2 linked regions of the Synechococcus elongatus PCC 6301 genome follow. The protein of the gene in region 1 binds, or shares a complex with, the protein of each later gene. Links are inferred from orthologs where the notes say so. Each region holds a gene or a part of one and is shown on either strand. Other genes may lie near its edges.

Region 1 (7,018 bases):
CTTCAAAAACTTTACGGGATATTGGCAAGGGCGGCTAGTTTTTAGCAGCTAGCGGGCCGCGATCGCTTGCCAAAAGAGTTGTAATTCGCGACCTTGTTGTTCCATCAGACCCCAGCGCACATCATTCGGCGCTTGGGCAAATAATCTGAGCATCGCTTGAATCAGCTCCGGTAGCGACAGCGTATTGGTCAAAAAGCCGTACCACTGCTCCTTCGGCAGGCCAAAGAAGGTCTGGAAGTGATGATTGAGCTGGGCTTCGGAAAAGCGCATCAGCTTTTCGAGGCCGAATTGGTAGATGTAGTGCTTGCGAATTTTTTCGGTTGGCCAGAGTCCTCGCCAGGCTTGGGTAGCAAGTTCTGCCGTGGTCAGACTGGAACTGGCATTCAGTCCAGCCGCGATCGCATTCGCCAGATCAGGAGCGCGCCGCAGTAGCGCCCCGACCATGTAGCCCGAAGCGGGATGCACCATACTGGCCGCCCCCCCAAAGCCAACCACTGACTGAGTGAGATCGGGCAGCGGCAAATTCAACGGAAACAGGCAATATTCCTCGTGCTGAATCACTTGCACCGTCACACCGCGAGTGGCTAAGCGTTGATAGAGCCGTTGTTTGAGGCGATCGTAGGGAATAGCCGGGCAAGCCGCCAGCGATGTTTCCTCTACAAAGTAGACGTCGTTCCCGAGATCCATCGCGTAGAGAAAGGTCGGTGGCAGTTGGCGTTCTTCAGGTGAGAGATGGTCGCTGCGGTAGTCCATCAGCACAAACTGATGGGGCTCGATCGGCGGCTGCGAAAACTGGCCAATGATGCCGTAGGCCGCTTGGTAGGCGATCGCGTCTGAATGAGGTCGCTGGATAAAAGCCGCTTGGTGCCCAGTCGTATCGACAACCAGCCGCGCCTGTAACTCCTGCCCTGCTGCTGTCGTAACGCAGGAATGGTGGGAGTCATGGGCGATCGCAGCTGCTTTGCCGAGTTGCCATTGCAGGCCGCCTTGCTCACATTGCCGCAACCAGTGCTGTTGTAGTTGGGCGCGATCAAACAGCCCGTAGTTGTATTGGTGCTGAACCGGCGCCTCACCGAAGTAGCTAACGCAGTTCGACCAGCGATGCCCAAAGAGATGCTCGAGGCCAAGACTATCCAGCTCGGGTCCCCAGATGCCGTAGGTATTTTCCCAAGGATGGAATGGGTCGACGGGGGATAGTCCTTGGACTTTCAAGCCGCGCTGTGCCAGCTCTGCCGCGATCGCCAGTCCGGCTGGCCCCGACCCGATCACTAAGGCATCGAACACGCGATCGCTCTCCCTGTTGCTTGCGCTACTATCACCGCTTGCGATCCTAGCCCTGAGGGGGCAATCGCCCCTAGCGGCTGAGGTGATCGAGCTGACTGAGGCTGTTGTAGTGCGTCAGGTCGTACTGCAGCGGCGTTACCGTCACGTAGTTGCGGCGGATCGCATCGACATCGCACCAGTGGCTATCAGCCGGTTCCTGTGGTTCACTTTCTTCCACCACCTCACCGGCTAGCCAGAAATAGGGCTTACCGCGTGGATCGACCCGCTGGTCAAACAGATCGACGTAGCGTCGGACGCCTTGGCGGGTCAGGCGAATGCCAGCGATTTCCTCCTTCGGTACCGGCGGAATGTTGACGCTGAGCAGCACCTTGGGCGAACTGGGGTGCGGCAGGCGCTCCAGTAATTCCACAGCAATCTCAGCCGCTGGTTCAAAGTCCCGCGCTGTAAAACTGGCCAAGCTCAGGGCAATGCTGGGGATACCTTCAATCACGCCCTCCATCGCTGCTGAGACGGTGCCGGAGTAGAGCACGTCCGTTCCCAGATTGGGGCCGTGATTGATGCCCGAGAGCACAAAATCGGGCAGTTCTGGCAGCAGTGTGCCAAGGGCAAGCTTGACGCAGTCCGAAGGCGTCCCAGAGCAAGCCCAGACCTGTACTGCCGGATCAAACAGCCCTTCGATCCGTTCGGCGCGGATGGGTTTATGCAACGTCAGGCCGTGGCCGGTGGCCGATCGCTCGCGATCGGGACAGACAACCGTGACCTCATGGCCAGCCTGAACGAGACGGTTGGCGAGGGTTTGGATACCGAGGGCGAAAACGCCATCGTCGTTGCTGATCAGAAGTCGCATGCCGAATTGCAGGGTCTGCCCATTAACCCTAACGGCATTCGGGGAGCATAACCGGTCTAGACCCGCACACCGGCGCGATCGCACGGCTGGTAATCTGGACTTTGATGGCTCCCCCGCCCCTTTTGCTTGAATCCTATGCTCAGTCAGCTCAGCGAGCTTGAGGCTCAACTCGAAGCTCTGCAAACCCGTGCTCTGGAAGCGATCGCCACAGCGAGCGATCGGGAAGCCTTGGAGCAACTGCGCATCGCCTTTTTGGGCAAAAAAGGGGAGCTTTCAGCCATTTTGGGTGCGATGGGCAAACTGGATGCCAGCGATCGCCCTCGCATTGGTGGGTTGGCAAACACCGTTAAAGCCCGCATTAGTACTGACCTCGATGAACGGCGTGAAGCCCTCGGCAAAGCAGAACTAGAAGCGCGACTGATTGCAGAAGCAATCGATGTCACCATGCCAGGGCAGTATCGTCCCCAGGGACACCTTCACCCGCTGCAAAGCACGATCGATCGCATTCTCGACATCCTCGTTGGCCTTGGCTATCAAGTCGCTGAGGGGCCAGAAATGGAGTCGGATTACTACAACTTCGAAGCCCTAAACATGCCCGCCGACCACCCAGCGCGGGACATGCAGGACACCTTCTACCTCACTGACGGCAATCTGCTGCGCACTCACACATCGTCCGTGCAGATTCGCCACATGGAAGAGCAGGAGCCGCCGATTCGAGTCGTCGCGCCCGGACGCGTTTACCGGCGCGATGCCGTTGATGCGACTCATTCGGCCGTCTTCCACCAAGTGGAACTACTCGCCGTTGATGAAGGCTTGACTTTCACTGACCTGAAAGGCACCGTCAAAACCCTGATTCAGGCGCTATTCGGCGACCTACCGATCCGCTTCCGTGCCAGCTTCTTCCCCTTCACGGAACCTTCGGCAGAAGTCGATGTGCTCTGGCAAGGGAAATGGCTAGAGGTCTTGGGCTGCGGCATGGTCGATCCCAATGTTCTCAAAGCCGTGGGCTGCGACCCAGAAACCTACAGCGGCTTTGCAGCCGGTTTTGGGGTGGAGCGTTTTGCGATGGTGCTGCACGGCATGGACGATATTCGCCGCCTCTACGCCAGCGATTTGCGCTTCCTCAGGCAGTTCTAAAACTAATTCAAGGCACCAACGAATCAAGAGGCTTTGCAGAATTCTGCAAAGCCTTTTTCAATAGCCAATTGAGTCAATATCCAGCATGCGATCGCTCAGGCTATCTCACAGATTTCAGCGACATTAATCCTTCCAAACATGCCATTTAAGCTTTGTTGAATCTCGACCACCATTGGCGTAATAAACAGCCATACGAAAGACGTAGAGATAATTTTTACTAGTTGCATGAGCCTCTGCTGCATTGACCTCGCAGAGGCTTTGATATAGAGCACTGGGATCTTGACCGACTAAATCACTGATCGAGTGAATACCAATTCGTGCAAAGTCCTTGACAAATGTGCGGCCAATTCCGGGAATCGACAAAAGGTCAGACTTCATTCTGTTGACATTGACCTCACTAGGCGATCGCACTTTACCTATTGGCTGACCGTGAACTTATGCAGGGTTATGGATGCGAAGTCTTGCTGATAGCTGTCAAGAACGGACGGGAATCAGGATAGGCGATTCCGACACTTGCTCCAGCGCCGCTAACAGCACTTCTGGACCCGCACCAGGTTTGCAGCCTTGCTCAGTCAGGACCCGTTTCCAGGCTCGGCTACCTGGACAACCGTGGAAGAGCTGTAGCAGATGACGCGTGATGCTATGCAATCGGACACCTTGGCTGAGCTGCTGTTCAATGTAAGGCATCATTGCCAGGACCACTTGCAATCGCGATCGCGGTTCAAGGTGATCGCCGTAGAGTTGCGCGTCTGCTGCCGCTAGCAAATAGGGATTGTCATAAATGGCGCGACCCATCATGACAGCATCAACCTGTTGTAAATGCTGCTGAGCCTGATCCAGATCAAGAATGCCGCCATTGATTTCGATCACCAACTGCGGAAAATCCTGCTTGAGTTGATAAACCACGTCGTAGCGCAACGGCGGGATCGTGCGGTTTTGCTTGGGATCGAGCCCTTGCAGCCAAGCTTTGCGGGCGTGGACGCTGAAGCGATCGCAGCCACTCTCAGCTACGATGCGCACAAAGTCCTGCAGTTCCTCATAGCTGTCGCGATCGTCAATGCCAATCCGATGCTTGACTGTCACGGGGAGAGTTGAGGCCGATCGCATTGCCTCTACACACTGCGCTACCTGCTCTGGTCGCGCCATCAAGCAAGCGCCAAACTGCCCCTTCTGAACGCGATCGCTCGGACAACCGACGTTGAGATTAATTTCGTCGTAGCCCCAGTCTTCGGCAATACGGGCGCAGTCTGCCAACCATTGGGGGTTGTCGCCCCCTACTTGCAACGCTACGGGATGCTCTTGGGGATCGTAGTCCAAGAGGCGGGCGCGATCGCCGTACTGAATCGCCTGCGCCACAATCATTTCGGTGTAGAGCAATGTGCGGCGGCTGATCTGGCGCAAAAAGTAGCGGCAGTGGCGATCGGTGCGATCGAGCATGGGCGCCACACTCAGACGATGACTGCGGACTACAGCTGTCCGATCAAGCAATTCAGGCACCGTAAGCATCGCAACAACAACCGACAATAGAGAGCATGGAAGACTCTCTTCAGATTGCCATTGTTGGGGGCGGGGCTGCGGGCTTTTTTGCAGCGATCGCCTGTGCAGAAGCCAATCCTCACGCCCACATTACGATCTACGAAGCAGGGCCAGAACCGCTGAGCAAGGTGCGGATTTCGGGGGGAGGCCGCTGTAATGTCACCCACCATTGCACCGAAGCCAGGCAGCTAATTCAGGCTTACCCTCGCGGCGGTCGAGCTTTGCTGGGGCCATTCAGTCGCTTTCAGCCCCAAGACACGATTGCTTGGTTTGAAGCTCGCGGCGTCCGCCTGAAAACAGAAGCCGACGGACGGATGTTTCCGGTCAGCGATCGCTCCAGCAGCATCATCAACTGCCTTCTAGGAGAGGCTGAACGCTTGGGCATTCAGCTGCGCTTACGGGAACCGATCATTGGGGTCGAGCGCCATGCAGACGGGTTTCAGCTACAGCTGCGAGCAGCAACTGTCACAGTCGATCGCCTCTTGCTAGCAACCGGCAGCAGCCCCAGTGGCTATCGCTTAGCAACAGCGCTGGGACATGACCTGATCCCGCCAGTTCCTTCTCTGTTCACCTTTACGGTGCTGGATGCGAGCCTGCGCGCTCTGGCGGGGATCAGTCGCGATCGCGTTCAGGCCACCCAACAAGTCGGCGGCGATCGCCTCAAGGATACAGGACCTCTCCTGATTACCCACTGGGGCTTGAGCGGCCCACCAGTCCTCAAGCTCTCGGCCTTTGGGGCAAGGTTGCTCCAACAGCATCGCTATAGCGCAGAGCTGCGGATCAACTGGCTACCCGATCGCTCGGCGGAACAAGTTCGGCTCGAGCTCCAGGCCATGCGCAGCAACGAGAGCAAACGTCAGCTTAAAAATGGGCGACTGGCCGATCTGCCCCAGCGCCTCTGGCTCTATCTGCTAGAGCAGGCAGGTCTTCCCAGTGATCGTCGTTGGGGGGAAGTCTCTAATCAGCAATTGACAGCGCTCTGGCAAACCTTGACCGCCGGTACCTACGCGATCGCGGGCAAAGGTGTTTTCAAAGAAGAATTTGTCACCGCTGGCGGTGTCCCTCTCGACAGCCTCAATAGTCAACGCATGGAAAGTAAACGCTGCCCGGGGCTCTTCGTGGCGGGCGAGCTGCTCAACGTCGATGGCATCACCGGCGGCTTTAATTTTCAAAATGCCTGGACCAGTGGCTGGATCGCCGGCCAAGCCCTAGCTGATCACAGGAGTGAGGCTCATCTCCGGTAGTTCTAGGGGCAGCGTCACCCAAGGTAAACCGACAGTGCTCAGAGCTTTGCGAATTGATTCTGGACCGTCGGTTTGCAACAAAAACAGGGGTAACGCAGCTTCACCCGCTTCAGCTTGGAGTTGCTTTTGCGTCTCTTCCAGATGCCACTCGTAGGGCTGACTAAGACAGATCTGGGTCTGCCGCCAGCGATTGAGAAGGTCGTGGAAGCTTTCCGCTGGCCGATGAATGAGTAGACAAATATCAGGCCCGACCTTGACTTTCCACTCGGGATCGCAGAGCAAAAAGACCAAGTCGCAGGGGACGGGGACGAGCTGCACCACAGTTTCAGAACCGCGATCGCTCTGAATGCGGGTTCGGCAGCGCACCAGCGGCAAGGGCAAGGGCAAAAGGCTCTCAGCCGGGCGCCGCAGACTGGGCAGTAGCTCCCAGTAGGGCCGATGCTGCTGCAAAAGAGCCACCGCCGTGGCGCGATCGCAGCAGGCTGTCAAACAGCGGTCAATCGTGTCGGGACCGCTCATCGTGATTACCCCTTAATCTGGTCGAAAATGCTGAACATTGGCAGATACATCGCCAGCAAAATCGAGCCGACAATACCGCCTACCAGCACAATCATGATCGGCTCTAGCAAACTGGTCAAACCCTTGACCGCTTGCTCGACTTCATCTTCATAGAAGTCAGCCACTTTGTTTACCATGGTGTCAAGTTCACCCGTCTCTTCCCCAATCGTAATCATGCTGAGAGCCATCAAGGGGAAGACCCGATATCTCGACAGTGCCACACTCATCATGCCGCCAGTCTGTACTTCCATCCGGGCTGCATCGATTGAGCGAGCGATCGCCTGATTCCCTGCGGTATCTCGCACGATTTCAAGAGCAGTCATAATCGGCACCCCTGCCCTTGTGAGTGAACCAAAGGTTCGGCAGAAGCGAGCTGTGGCAGCCTTCTGAATCATCTCTCCCAAAACTGGCA
Region 2 (7,120 bases), 1.9 Mb from region 1 along the record:
ATCAGCAACCGCTGCAGGCGATTTTCGGGAACTGTTGCGCAATATCGTCCAAGTCGATGCGATCGCCCAGATCACGCCCGGTGGGATTTCGCCGGCTGTTTGGGTCGAAGGTCTCTCGATCACCGGCGAGTAGGGGTTGTAAGGCTGCGCGATCGCACCTCCTATAAATAATCAACCGCTGGCCCATGATTGAGGAGCCAGCGGTTTTCGATTGATGGGGGATTAGCAGGGAAACAGTTGATTAGCCGTGGCAGTTACAGCTGGTGTGGCCGCAGCCTTTGCTACCACCGGTGTGGCCATCGGCACAGGCTTCGCTGCAGTAGTACAGACCGTTGCGATCGATCGCTTTGCTGGGATCGACGTTGCAGAGACAGGGCTCACAAGCGCATTTGACCAAGGTTGTTGAGGTCATGACAGCAACTCCTTTGAATATCTGAATAACTGTTCATGTGTTTAGCCTAACATCTGAATCTTGATTCAGGTATGGTGGGTGGACAAACCGTGATTGGCTCATGACAAAACCAGTGCTGCAGGACGGAGAGACGGTAGTCTGCCAAGGGACTCATGCGGCGATCGCCTCGGAGCTTCAAGCGATCGCACCCGAAGTTGCCCAATCGCTAGCCGAATTTTTTGCAGTGCTGGCCGATCCAAATCGACTGCGGTTGCTGTCCCTGTTAGCGCGATCGGAGCTCTGTGTTGGGGATTTGGCCCAGGCAATTGGTGTTTCCGAATCGGCGGTGTCTCACCAATTGCGATCGCTCCGTAATCTGCGGCTGGTGAGCTATCGCAAGCAAGGGCGGCATGTCTACTACCAGCTACAGGATCATCACATTGTGGCGCTTTATCAAAACGCCCTCGATCACTTACAAGAGTGTCGCTAGAGATGCACCTTAGGCAGAAATCGGCTGGGGAGTGGTCGGGGCGATCGCAGTAGCATCGTGCTCTGTCATGCCCAAGAATGCTTGGGGATTCAGGCAGCGTTCTTGATCGAGTTGCTGTAGATAGCGGCGCTCGTTGTAGTAAAGCTTTTGGAAGTGAAGCGCCTCTTGGTTGAGCTGTTCGTGCAGAGCGGTAATCTGCGCCTCAGCATCAACATCCTCCCCAATGCCTGCTTGCAGCAGTTGCTCAATGCAATGTTCAAAGGTGTGAATACTCTGGCGTGCCCAAGAGTCAAGCAAATGGCGGCAACGTTTTTCGCAGCGCAGTCGTTCCACCAAGGCCACAGCACCCCGTAACAACGGCAGTGGATGGGTGAGATCGGCGTGGTCATTTTCACTCAGTTCCAAGAAGCCACCGAGGGAAACTCCTGTGAGTTGATCGAGGCGATCGCGCAGAATCGGCACGAGGTCGATCGCTGCTAAGTCGTCACCGTTGCCTTCCCCTCGCTCGACTTGATACATGGCTGCAAAGCCAAGGTGCGCTTCTTCTATTTCAGCAATCGCCTGCCAGAGCAAACGGTGGGGCTGCAGGCTAAAACCTTGAATTTCGCGATCGTGGAGGGTTTTGCGGACAGCCAAGCGCAAGCGTGGGCAATGGAGATAGACCTTGAGAATCTGCGCTTCCGCTTGCTCCCGAATGCTGTCATCGCCCGGTTTCTCCCAGCGGCTAGCCTGACCATGCCAACGTTGACCCCGCACTTGTGCCCGCAGGTCTGAGGCAAGCTGAACAGCAGTTCGGGCTTCACCCTGACTGAGGCGCTCGGCGACTTGGTGAACGTAGTGGGTGCGTAGAGGTGTGTTGGGCAGCTTGCCCAGCAGTTGCACGATCGCTTGAACGACGGCTTGAAACTGATCGGCCTGATCGAGGTTGCGATCGCGCAGCAGTTGATCGATCTGCCAATCTAACCAGAGGGGCGATCGCGCCAGTAGCTCACGATAGTCGGCGACACTGTGACGCTGTAGGTATTCGTCAGCATCCTTACCGCCAGGCAGATTGAGGACCCGCAGCTGTACCTGTCCTTGATAGGCCAGATCTTCAACTTCCCCGATCGCCCGTTCTGCCGCCTTAGCACCAGCGCGATCGGCGTCGAAATTGAGCACGATCTGATTGGATTCGCTGTAGCGCGAGAGCAGCTTGACCTGCTGGCGACTGAGGGCCGTTCCGAGGGAAGCCACCGCATGATCGATGCCTGCTGCATGCAGGGCGATCACATCGAAGTAGCCTTCAACGACGACAGCTTGATCCTGCTTGGCGATCGCAGCGCGGGCTTTGTCCAACCCGAAGAGTAGCTTGCCCTTCTCAAAGAGCGTGGTCTCGGGCGAGTTGAGATACTTCGGCTCTTCACCGGTCAGCGTGCGGCCACCGAAGCCCACGACCCGCCCCTGCAGGTCATGGATGGGAATCATCAGGCGATCGCGGAAGCGATCGTAGTAGCCCTGGCCATTGCGCCGCGCCACGACTAAACCGGCTTCTTCGACCAAGTCAGCAGGAAAGCGCTTCTGCTCAATCAAATGGGTTGCCAGACTGGCCCACTGGGCTGGCGCATAGCCGAGCTGAAATTTCTGAATGGTGGACTCTTGGAGTTGCCGCGATCGCCTGAGGTAATCCAAGGCTGCCGCACCTTCTGGTCGGCGCAGCGACTGCTCGTAAAACTGGGTCGCGACAGCTAAAACTTCGTAGAGGCGTTCGCGGCGGCTGAGCTGGCGTTGCAGCTCTTGATGTTGCTGAACTTCGAGGGTACGAACCGGAACTTGGTAGCGCTTCGCGAGATCGAGGACAACTTCGCTAAAGGACTGCTTGCCTAGCTCCATCAGGAACTTGATCGGATTGCCGCCGGCGCCGCAACTAAAGCAGTAGTAGAACTGCTTAGCCGGACTGACAGTGAAGCTCGGCGATTTATCGTCGTGGAACGGGCAGAGGCCGACAAAATCCTTGCCGCGCTTTTTCAGCACGACTTGTTCCGAGACGATATCGACGATATCGGCCCGTTCTTTGACTGCTGCGATCGTTTCGGGATGAAGCCGAGGAGTATCCATGGCCGCCTTGGGCAACCTGCTCCTATTGTGAGGGAGACTTTTGATCCCCGCAGGGGGGTCGCAAAAATTGGCAAGGCGATCGCCAGCAAGGACTCTCCCTCGTTACTGGAGAGAGGCTGATAGCGATCACTTTAGGACTGTTTTAGCTGCGTAGGGTGACGCGGAAGCGTTCGACGAGGGACTGTCGCACCTGATCGTGCACCGGCTCCACTTCTGCCTCAGTCAGGGTGCGATCGCTCGCCCGATAGGTGAGACGGAAGGCCAAACTGCGCTGGTTCTCCGGCACATGCTCACCGCAATATTGGTCGAATAGCTCGACTTCGCTGAGGAGGGCTCCACCCTGACGGCGAATGATCCGCTCCAATTCCGCCACAGTCACAGACTGATCGACGAAGAAAGCCAAATCGCGATCGCTGGCAGGGAAGCTGCTATAAGGCTGGAAGCGCGGTACTTGCCGTTCTGGTTGATCGAGGTGGTCGAGCCAGACATCGAGATCCAGCTCAAAGGCGTAGACCTCTGCTGGCAGACCCCGCCCCTCGCAGAGTGATGGGTGAAGCTGACCAAAACGTCCGAGGCGATCACCCTGCAGCCAGAGCGAAGCAGTGCGACCTGGATGGAAGCGATCGTCTTGGCGATCGGGCTGAAACTCAATCGTGAGGCCAAAGCGCTCAAAGATTTCTTCCAAGACCCCTTTAGCGGCATACCAGTCGATCGCCTGCTCTTTGCCCCCGCGCTGCCAACGGCCTCGGCTGGGATCACCGCCAAGAATGCCGCCCATGCGATCGGCCTCGAAGAAGCCATCCTCTTCCCGCCAGAAAATGCGACCGATTTCAAAGCCCCAGAGTGGACCATTACCCTGCTCCCAGTTGTACTGGAAGGCATCGATCAGACCACTGAGCAAATCGAGCCGCAGGGCGGAATATTCCGCCAGTAGCGGATTAGCCAGATGGACTTGGCGATCGCTACCGGGTTTGACTAGGGAGTAATGCTGTAATTCCGTCAGGCCGACGCCCCGACAGACGGCCCGAATTTGGCGGCGCAGACTTTCATCGATTGAAAGCGCTCCTTCGTCACTGCCCAGTGGTGGTAGGGTTTCGCCAAAGTTGTCGTACCCGTAGAGGCGAGCCACTTCCTCAATCAGGTCGATCTCACGCTCTAGATCGCGGTAGCGATAGGGTGGCACGCGGACTTGCCAAACCGCATCATCCACCAAGGTTAGATGACAGCCGATCGCGGTTAGCAACCGCTCAATATCATCGGCACCGAGATCTTTCAGTTCCTCGTCTTCTGCTTGAACAGGGCCAAGCAATTCATTAATCCGCTGGAGGCGCAGGGTGATGCTGTGCTCCGGTTCAGTTTGCGTGGTGGTCGCCACTGTTTGGCTGATGACAGTACCGCCAGCGATTTGTAGTAACAGATCGATCGCCCGTTGCGTCGCGATCGGCAGTTCTGTCACATTGACCCCACGCTCATAGCGAGCTGAGGCTTCGGTGCGCAGCCCTTGGCTCCGAGCTGACCGACGCACAGCGATCGGTTCAAACCAAGCGGCCTCCAACAGGAGTTGGGTGGTTTCTTGGCTAACCTCGCTGTCAGCACCGCCCATGACGCCTGCTAAGGCCACTGGGCAATCACCCGCCGTAATTACCAGAGCGGCTTCGGCTAGCGTCCGTTCCTGATCGTCTAGGGTCTTCAGCGTTTCACCGGCTTGGGCCGATCGCACCCCGATCGCAAGATCGCTACTGCCCGCGATCGCTTGCAGTTTCTGACGGTCGAAGGCGTGGAGCGGCTGACCGTACTCCAACAGGATGTAGTTGGTAATGTCGACGACATTATTAATCGTGCGAATCCCGGCCAGTTGCAGCCGCTTTTGCAACCACTCCGGCGAGGGCGCGATCGTCACCCCTTCGATGATCGTGCCGCTGTAGTGGCTTCCAGGCTTCACTTTGTAGAGAGATCGCCAAGACAGGGTAGTTCGGGATAGGTCTGCAGTTCCCACCTCAGGTAGCGTCAGGGTAGCCGCAGTTAAGGCCCGCACCTCCCGCGCGATCCCGATCAGGCTCAGGGCATCAGCCCGATTCGCCGTTGAGGTTAAATCGAGGACAACATCATCCAGCCCCAGCAGGGGGCCAACGGGCTGCCCCGCTTGTAAGCCTGCATCCTCAGGGAAGATGTGGATGCCTTCTGATTCTTTGGTCAGTCCTAGCTCAGACAGAGAGCAAATCATGCCCTCCGATCGCACACCCCGCAGTTTGGTCGGCTTTAGCTTGAGGTCAATGCAGGGTAAATAGCTGCCCAAGGTGGCGACAGCGACCCAGATATCTGCTCGGACGTTACTGGCACCACAGACGATCGTGACTGGTTCTGCTTGGCCAATCTCCACCTGACAAACACTGAGGCGATCGGCATTTGGGTGCTGTTCGCGTTCCAAGACCCGACCCACGACAACCCCGGCGGCCCAAGTGCGGCGGTCTTCGATTTCTTCAACTTCAAAACCCGCTAGGGTCAGTTTTTCCGCGAGCACCTCGGGCTCGAGGTCAACCTGGACCAGCTCGCGCAACCAGTTCAGGGATATCCGCATGCTAACCGCCTTCCTTGAGTGCCCCGTTTCGGCTCAATCATTCTATCGGCAAAGGGTGGAGGGCTTTGCGAAGCCGCGATCGCCGCTAAAGTGGATGCAACTGTAGAAGATCTGGTTCTTCCCTGCACCCTGCTCATGGCTCTCTGTCTCAATCCAGACTGCGGACAGCCAAATAACGACGACGCTAACAGCAGCTGCGCCACTTGCGGCTCACCGCTCCTGCTGCGCGATCGCTACCGCGTGGTCAAGGCGATCGGCCAGGGTGGATTTGGAGCGACCTATCTTGGGCAAGACCTCCAGTTGCCAGGAGAACCCCTCTGCGTCATCAAGCAGCTGCTGCCCCAGGTGCAAGACCCTGAAATTATGCTGATGGCGCGGGAGCTATTCCGGCGGGAGGCCAAAACCCTCGGCCGCATTGGCAGCCATCCCCAAGTCCCGACACTGTTGGATTATTTCGAAGCCCCCGAAGGCTTTTATCTAGTTCAAGAATATATTCGGGGCAAAACTCTTGAGCAGGAAGTACGGGAGCAGGGAGTTTATAGCGAAACAGCGACCAAGCAATTCCTGAGTGAACTGCTGCCCCTCCTGCAGTATTTGCATAACCAAGGCGTGATTCATCGGGACATCAAGCCAGCGAATTTGCTCCGCCGCGACATCGATCGCCGCCTTGTCCTGATCGACTTTGGCGCGGTCAAAGACCAAGTCAGTCAAATCCAGGGCGGCAGTGGCCTGACAGCCTTGACCTCCTTCTCTGTCGGCACCCGTGGTTATGCGCCGCCCGAGCAACTTGCCATGCGGCCTGTCTACAGCAGCGATCTCTATTCCTTGGGAGTGACCTGTCTGTTCTTGATGACCGGGAAAGGCCCTCAAGATCTGGATTACAACCCGGTTACTGGCGAGCTGTTGTGGCGTAATTCGGTGCAGGTCAGTGATGCCCTCGCAACCGTACTCGGCAAGATGTTGGCAGCTTCTGTGCGCTATCGCTACCAACGAGCTGAGCAAGTGATGACGGCTCTGGATTTACAGCCTTACCACGACAGTCTGATTCAGGGCCTCAGTGCCTTGCCCCCAGGTGCCCCGCCGATCAAACCCTCCTCTGGACGAACCGGATCAGGCTATCCTTCACCCCAAGAGCGTCAAGCTGAGGCCATTCGCGCTCGACGCCGCGATCGCAGTGGCAATCGGCCTGAGCAACTGGCAGATGCACAGCAAATCGCCGCTTGGACAGGTGGGACGAGCAATACCTCGGGCAATAACAGTGCTGGACGACTCAGCCTCAATGCCCGTGACATTCTGGCAACCTACCAGCGTGGACGGCGTGATTTTAGTCAGCAACCGCTCAACCGGATTGACCTGAGTGAATCACAGTTGCCCAGCGTCAACTTTCAAGGGGCTCAACTCAAGGAATCGCTCTTTGTTGCCGCTCAGTTAGAGCGTGCAGATTTTGGTCAGGCCAATCTCCACCGCGCCAATTTGCGACGAGCCAATCTTCATCAGGCCTACTTTGGCAACGCCGATCTCAGTTTCGCCAATTTGCAGAAGGCAGATCTCAGCGATGCCATTTTGA

What was found.
Region 2: the proteins of pheS (region 1) and pheT are in contact, whole or in part, in a crystal structure (PDB 6P24), measured with the Escherichia coli proteins. The link is inferred for Synechococcus elongatus PCC 6301 from one-to-one orthologs.

What each region holds. Positions count from the first base shown.
Region 1 is NC_006576.1:2,171,477-2,178,494, reverse strand. Bases 1,288-4,267 are described here. They hold pheS (phenylalanine--tRNA ligase subunit alpha), read left to right. Parts: upstream 1,288-2,266; coding sequence 2,267-3,268; downstream 3,269-4,267. Other genes in these bases: dusA (tRNA dihydrouridine(20/20a) synthase DusA), read right to left, coding at 3,743-4,267; SYC_RS13645 (helix-hairpin-helix domain-containing protein), read right to left, coding at 3,392-3,646; surE (5'/3'-nucleotidase SurE), read right to left, coding at 1,355-2,131. Also shown: crtL (lycopene beta cyclase), read right to left, coding at 49-1,284; more of dusA, read right to left, coding at 4,268-4,774; SYC_RS10780 (NAD(P)/FAD-dependent oxidoreductase), read left to right, coding at 4,801-6,048; SYC_RS10775 (hypothetical protein), read right to left, coding at 6,013-6,567; SYC_RS10770 (type II secretion system F family protein), read right to left, coding at 6,573-7,018.
Region 2 is NC_006576.1:300,635-307,754, reverse strand. What follows is about bases 2,836-5,917. They hold pheT (phenylalanine--tRNA ligase subunit beta), read right to left. Parts: upstream 5,554-5,917; coding sequence 3,118-5,553; downstream 2,836-3,117. Other genes in these bases: SYC_RS01340 (serine/threonine-protein kinase), read left to right, coding at 5,689-5,917; dnaG (DNA primase), read right to left, coding at 2,836-2,975. Outside these bases: SYC_RS01360 (TldD/PmbA family protein), read left to right, coding at 1-133; SYC_RS13475 (metallothionein), read right to left, coding at 242-412; Zn(II)-sensing metalloregulatory transcriptional repressor SmtB, read left to right, coding at 513-881; more of dnaG, read right to left, coding at 891-2,835; more of SYC_RS01340, read left to right, coding at 5,918-7,120.